DNA from 3 places in the Peribacillus sp. NPDC101481 genome. Region 2 is predicted to be linked to each of the others. Evidence: riboswitches for the same ligand, from Rfam matches in the RefSeq annotation. Region 2 holds a riboswitch; each other region holds the start of a gene.

Region 1 (2,273 bases), on a different contig from region 2:
TTTGCCTCTAAATAACCAACGCAAAAAAACTCATTATAATAAATGAGTTTCAAAGCAAAACAAGATATGGATTTTTCGCTCAGCATTCCGGATAGAACACAGGGAATAAATAATTGAATACCGCTAATGAATGTTGGATGCAGTTGATTTACCTTAGGGAAAACAATTTTAAGAACGGATTCTTTTTCTTATCCGTTATCCTTAACTCATCCATAATGATTTGATCCTCATGATCGGCTATCCATTTCCTTAGTGCATCTTTATCCTGGCATTGTGTTAAATATGTCTGGCCACCCTTGCCTGTAGCATTAATAACATATCTATTGAACGTCTTCTCCATAATTGCCCGCCTTTTTAATAAAATGTCTTGAATCTTTAAATACAAATGCAATGCTTTTTTCTTTATCATTTACAAAAGAAACATAAAATATATGTTAGAAAATTTTGATTGGCATCGCATGTTCTGCTTGAAATTATTGAATAAAGTACATCGATGCCGGTTATCATAATTGGATTAATCGAACCTATCATAATGTGCTAACTAATATTTGTCAATACGTTTTCTAAATGTAAATAAAACGTAAATTTTCAGTTTTGTTAAAGAAATATTTTTTTACGATTTAGGGGTTTACAACTGCTAAATGATGGGAGTAGAATACGTTTATCAATTTAATGCATTTCGGCCAAAACTCATGGAAATTGAGTACGGAGGACCCAATCATTTGGGGTTAATTCTGCCTTGCAGAAGGGATGAGATCAGCTCTTTCGCCATCCTACCCGTCAGCTAACTTCGTCGGCTAAAGCGAAGGAGGTCATAAGACCGCCTATTTCGGGAGCTTTTTTTGCACGCTTTTTGTGGCAATACAGCTATTCGATGTTTTCGCAGGTCTTTTTATTATGCCTTTAAAAAGATTCGAAAAGCAGATTGATGATTAAAAGTCATACAGTAGGGATGATCATTTGAGAATGACAAAATTGGATCCGCCAAAAATACTTGTACTTGGCTTTGCCATCCTGATACTTATCGGGGCCTATTTATTGACCCTGCCGATTTCCACAGAAAATGGCCATGGTCTTTCTTTTCTGGATGCTTTATTCACCTCGACTTCCGCTACATGTGTAACAGGACTGGTCGTTGTGGATACGGGATCGACCTTCACCACTTTTGGTGAGTTGGTCATCTTAACACTGATTCAGGTAGGCGGCTTAGGGTTCATGACATTTGCGACGTTTATCTTTTTCCTTTTAGGCAAAAAGATTTCTTTAAAAGGCAGGTTAGTTCTGCAGGAGTCGTTAAATAATCTATCCATGGCGGGTGTAGTCAGATTAGTGAAACGGCTTTTAATTTTCACGGCCATCATTGAAGGCATGGGTGCACTTATCTTATCGATTCGCTTTTCTTTTGACATGCCAATCGTTAAAGCGGTCTATTACGGGGTTTTTCATTCCATCTCGAATTTCAATAATGCCGGCTTCGATTTAATGGGGGAATTCAGGAGTTTGACCCCATATGTATCGGATCCATTCGTAACCCTTACCGTCGCCTTCCTCATCACGTTTGGAGGAATAGGTTTTATCGTAATGAATGAACTATATGAATATCGGAATACCCATCGTTTATCAGTACATACGAAGATCGTTCTAGCGACTAGCTTAACCCTTACGATTGCCGGAGCAATTTTAATCTTTCTATTCGAGTTCGGCAATGCCAAGACATTGCAGCCTTTATCTTTCATGGGTAAAACGCTGTCATCATTATTTCAATCGGTATCACCAAGGACGGCAGGCTCCAATACGCTGAATATCCCTGATTTAACTCAACCAACATTACTGCTCATCATTTTTCTGATGTTCGTCGGGGCATCACCCGGATCGACTGGCGGCGGGATTAAAACGACTACATTGGCGACGCTTGTCGGTACCGTTTGGTCACAGATTAAAGGAAAGGGTGATGTGGTATTATTCCGTCACCGCATTGTGAATGAAACGATTTTTAAAGCATTATCCGTTACATTCATTGGCGTATTCATGGTTTCACTCATCTCCATTCTGCTGACCATCACTGAAAGCGGAACTGACTTTTTGATGATTTTGTTCGAAGCCACTTCAGCTTTCGCCACCGTGGGACTTTCAATGGGTTTGACCCCGGAATTATCACCGGTCGGCCGGATGCTCATCATTTTCACGATGTTTGCAGGACGTGTTGGTCCTTTGACTTTTGCCTTTGCTATCGCCATGAGGCGCAAGCCAGATCCATTCCGACGTCCAAAAGG
Region 2 (2,273 bases):
TTTCTTATGAATGTTCTTGAATTATCTTACTGGGTCTCCACCTTTTTCGGCAATGGAACGGGAGCAGTAACGAGTTTTCTTTTGAACAGGACTTTTACCTTTAAAAGTGATATAGAATGGCGGCGAGGAGTTGCCCGTTTCTTATGCGTCATCCTGATTTGTTATTCCGCCGCTTATTCTATAGGCCAAGCCATTGCGGAATCACTGGAAGGATCCGTCCATTTATCCATACAACAAAATTTGGCTGTTCTCATAGGAACAATCTTTTATACCGTGCTTAACTATATTGGCCAGAAATACTTTGTCTTTAAAAAAAGCAATCTGAGACCAATTCAAGAAGGAAGGAACTAATTAGGTGAATCAGTGGAATAGTGCCCCTATTGGACGGGAATAAAAGCGGAATTTGATATTTAATGCAAGTTTACCCTTTTAATGACGATCCGAGCTGGGGCAGATCTGGTTAATTCATCGCATTCTTCATGAAGGTGATTTTTTTCCTTTTCGGACCACCTTTTGTTCATATGCCCCTGGATTTTGACCTTTACTTACCTCCTTTCCTACCTTCGAATCATGTCATTGCATGACTTATGTTATATAAGCCAAGAACAAAACCTCACTTACAAAGAATTATTTATTTTTGAGCAAAATTTTCATTTACATTTCCATTTCACGGGAGTATGATAATCAACAGTTTCATATTTCTAAATCGCTTAAACCTTATGGTGCGGGGGACCCGTTATTGGGATTGTTTACAATCCAAGGGGTGAATCCTTTTTAAAAAGGTAGGGCTACTCTTAGGTCCGAATCCGACAGCTAACCTCGTAAGCGTTATATGAGAAGGAAGGTGGAGCTTGTTAGACAAAAAAATTGATGTCTACAGGTCTATTTAGCTATGACTTGTAGGCATTTTTATGTTTCGTCTAGTTTTTTGCTACAGCTGGGTAACATAAACTTATAAATTAACTATGGTGGTGAAATCTTGATGTTATCTTCTATAAAGAGGTTCTTGATTGGGAGACCTTTAAAGTCAAATGCACTTGGTGAACAAAAGCTTAACAAAACAAAGGCTTTGGCGATATTATCTTCTGATGCTTTGTCTTCGGTTGCATATGGGCCGGAGCAAATATTGATCGTCCTGATAACGGTCGGTGCTGCAGCATTCTGGTATTCCATCCCTATCGCGATCGGAGTATTGATCCTCTTAGCTGCTTTGATTTTGTCTTATAGACAAATCATTTTCGCTTATCCGCATGGCGGGGGGGCCTATGTGGTTTCAAAAAACAATTTAGGAGTCAATCCAGGGCTGATAGCTGGAGGATCTTTATTGGTAGATTATATATTAACTGTGGCTGTAAGTGTCTCTGCAGGTACAGATGCAATCACGTCCGCTTTTCCTGGCCTGCATTCCTATAATGTCGTCATTGCCATCATATTCGTGATTCTACTTACAATCCTGAACCTTCGGGGGGTTACGGAGTCAGCCTCTGTTTTGGCCTATCCGGTGTACCTATTCGTTTTAGCCTTGTTCATCTTGATCGGTGTTGGAATTTACAAGATTTTAACAGGAGGAGTTTCACCTGAATTGCACACATCAATCGGGACTCCGGTAGCGGGCATCAGTTTATTTATACTGCTAAGAGCATTTGCATCAGGAAGCTCCGCCTTGACAGGAGTAGAAGCAATTTCCAATGCAATCCCGAACTTTAAAGATCCAGCCCCGAATAATGCTGCGAAAACTTTAATAGCGATGGGTTCATTGCTAGCTGTATTATTTTCGGGAATCGTATTCTTAGGCTATTATTTAAGCATTGTTCCCAGCGCAGAGGTAACTGTCGTCTCCCAGATTGCTGAAGAGATCTTTGGACGGAATTTCATGTATTTCTTCATTCAAGGTACGACTGCCCTGATCTTGATACTTGCGGCCAATACTGGCTATTCGGCTTTCCCTCTGCTTGCGGTAAATCTTGCGAAGGATAAATTCATACCAAGGGCGTTTACGATCAGAGGGGACCGATTAGGGTATTCCAATGGAATCATCATACTGGGACTTGCATCCATCATCTTGATTGTCGCATTTGAAGGACATACTGAAAATCTCATTCCGCTTTATGCGGTAGGGGTATTCATTCCATTTACGTTGTCCCAGACTGGCATGATCGTTAAATGGGTTCGCGAAAAGCCAAAAGGCTGGATGATGAAATTAACCATAAATTCAATTGGTGCCATAATTAGCTTTATCGTCACGATGATATTCTTTTTAACCAAATTTACTC
Region 3 (2,273 bases), on a different contig from region 2:
AAGTGAATTACCGATAACGTTTACTACTGTACGTCCCATATCAAGAATACGGTCAATACCGGCAATGAATGCTAGACCTTCAATAGGAATACCGACAGTTCCCAATGTCGCTAAAAGAACTACGAAAGATACACCTGGTACACCCGCAATCCCTTTGGATGTGATCATTAACACTAGCATTAGCGTAATTTGCTCATACATGCTTAAATCGATTCCGTACATTTGAGCGATGAAGATAGCTGCTAACGCTTGGTATAATGTAGAACCATCAAGGTTAAAAGAATATCCAGTCGGAATAACAAATGTAGCAATATGTTTCGGACATCCCGCTTTTTCCATTTTTTCCATGATCTTAGGAAGAACCGCTTCTGAACTTGCAGTAGAGAAAGCAAGAATCAATTCTTCTTTTAGAAGTTTAATCAACGTAAAGATATTGAATCCGACAAATTTCGCAATAAGACCAAGAATGACTATTACAAAGAAAATCATTGTTCCGTAAACAGAAAGCGCTAACTTTCCTAACGGAATTAAAGATTCCAAACCGAATTTGGAGATCGTCACACCGATTAGTGCAAATACACCGATAGGAGCGAATTTCATGACCATGTTAGTTAGGTAGAACATTCCTTCAGCTACACCTTGGAAGAAACGGAATACTGGTTTACCCTTTTCACCGATGGCCGCAATACTAAGTCCAAACAACACGGAGAAGAAAATGATCGCTAGCATATCGCCTTCTACCATGGCTTTAACTGGATTGGATGGCACAATGTGAACGATTGTATCTACGAACGATTCATGCTGCTTAGTTTCTGCTGTATCAACATAGGTAGAAATATCAGTTTGTTCTAGCTTGTCCATATTTACACCAACACCAGGCTGGATGATATTCGCTGAAATTAAACCAACAGCAATCGCTATCATAGTTACTACAACAAAGTATGATATTGATTTAGCTCCAAGTTTACCTACTGATTTTAAATCGCCTACACCTGCAACTGCAACGATAAGACTTGACACAATGATTGGTACTACAATCATTTTAATCATTCGTAGGAAAATGTCTCCGAATGGCTGTAAAAAGTTTTGGGCCGTCTCACTACCATAAAAAATGGCACCAACGATAATCCCTAAAATTAAACCAATGAAAATTTGGCTAGCTAAACTTAATTTGAATTTCTTCATTTACTTTCCTCACCTTCCATAAAGTCTTTGATGCAAAAACATTTTTGTCTCGGTAAGGGAAACAAGATACTAATAAAAGAAAGTAATTTTTCTTTTTTTGAAAAACTCTGTCTTTACGCCGAAAAAAAAGACACTTCATGTGTCGATTTCTTATTGGCGTGAATATTCACACATGTTCCCTTAAAGACGCTGACGAGGTTAGCTGTCGGGTTAGGAATTGGAAACACAAATGCCCTTTCATTTCTGAATTCACCCCTAGCGGATAAAATCCACAAAAATGGGTCCCCCGTTCTTGGAATAAGATTAAGCGAGTTAACTTATAATAAAATATTATACTAAAAATGATAATCTGTAAATATTTATTCGCATTAGTTCTAGAAAAAATCTTTAAATATATCTGAATATTCTGTATTAGAGACTATTGTATCTATAATTACTCTTCCCGATTTTTAATAATATAAGTTATATTGATATATAATTAATCACTAATTTGACATCACCTCTCTTGATGAAAGAAGCGGTTATTTTTCCAATACGCCAAGTAACAGATATCTTACTTTTTCCCTAGAGGTGAATTTTTTATAAGTTGCTGCCTTCACTTTTCCAAATTGGATTGGGGTAATGAAATAAGAATGGTTCTTCGACACATCCGGCTCCATTAGAATGACGTCACCTACCGACGGTCCGTTTATGATTTCTTGCTTCCCTTCAGCCTTAAGCCCTTTTGTAATGTAATGTTTATCCACATAGCCATTTTTAGTCAATTTGTAAATATAAGGCTGTTTATGGTTTTTTATGGCTTCTATAGGAATGGAGGGTACACCGGCTTTCTCATTGGTTATTACAGTAAGATTCACTTTGGATCCCACCAACAAAGCTTCCGTTTCTTCACCTTCCGGTTCGATTAGTGCCTGAAATGGAAATCTGTTATCCTTTTTTAATGACGGCTCTTCAGCGGGATAGGAATGGATGCGACCTATCGTCCCTTTCAATGCCTTTTTTGAATCAGAGGAACTTGCTTTTATAGTCATGCCCACTTCAGCCTTTTTCATTTCCTCTTCAGAGAAATCCCCTTCAATTGCCATATT

What was found. A riboswitch is a leader RNA that binds a small molecule or an ion and turns the genes downstream of it on or off. The one in region 2 is predicted to bind cyclic di-AMP.
Region 1: linked by a shared signal. The riboswitch ahead of ACIROD_RS21815 (TrkH family potassium uptake protein) and the one ahead of ACIROD_RS09070 (APC family permease) in region 2 are both predicted to bind cyclic di-AMP.
Region 3: linked by a shared signal. The riboswitch ahead of ACIROD_RS25880 (cation:dicarboxylate symporter family transporter) and the one ahead of ACIROD_RS09070 (APC family permease) in region 2 are both predicted to bind cyclic di-AMP.

The regions. Positions count from the first base shown of each region.
Region 1 is NZ_JBIWNJ010000004.1:28,725-30,997, forward strand. Features, by position in the region: gene ACIROD_RS21810 (hypothetical protein) at 149-340, opposite strand; cyclic di-AMP (ydaO/yuaA leader) riboswitch at 672-814, shown strand; gene ACIROD_RS21815 (TrkH family potassium uptake protein) at 967-2,273, shown strand, end outside.
Region 2 is NZ_JBIWNJ010000001.1:1,871,369-1,873,641, reverse strand. Features, by position in the region: gene ACIROD_RS09075 (GtrA family protein) at 1-351, shown strand, start outside; cyclic di-AMP (ydaO/yuaA leader) riboswitch at 698-844, shown strand; gene ACIROD_RS09070 (APC family permease) at 983-2,273, shown strand, end outside.
Region 3 is NZ_JBIWNJ010000010.1:8,117-10,389, reverse strand. Features, by position in the region: gene ACIROD_RS25880 (cation:dicarboxylate symporter family transporter) at 1-1,185, opposite strand, end outside; cyclic di-AMP (ydaO/yuaA leader) riboswitch at 1,358-1,505, opposite strand; gene ACIROD_RS25875 (efflux RND transporter periplasmic adaptor subunit) at 1,707-2,273, opposite strand, start outside.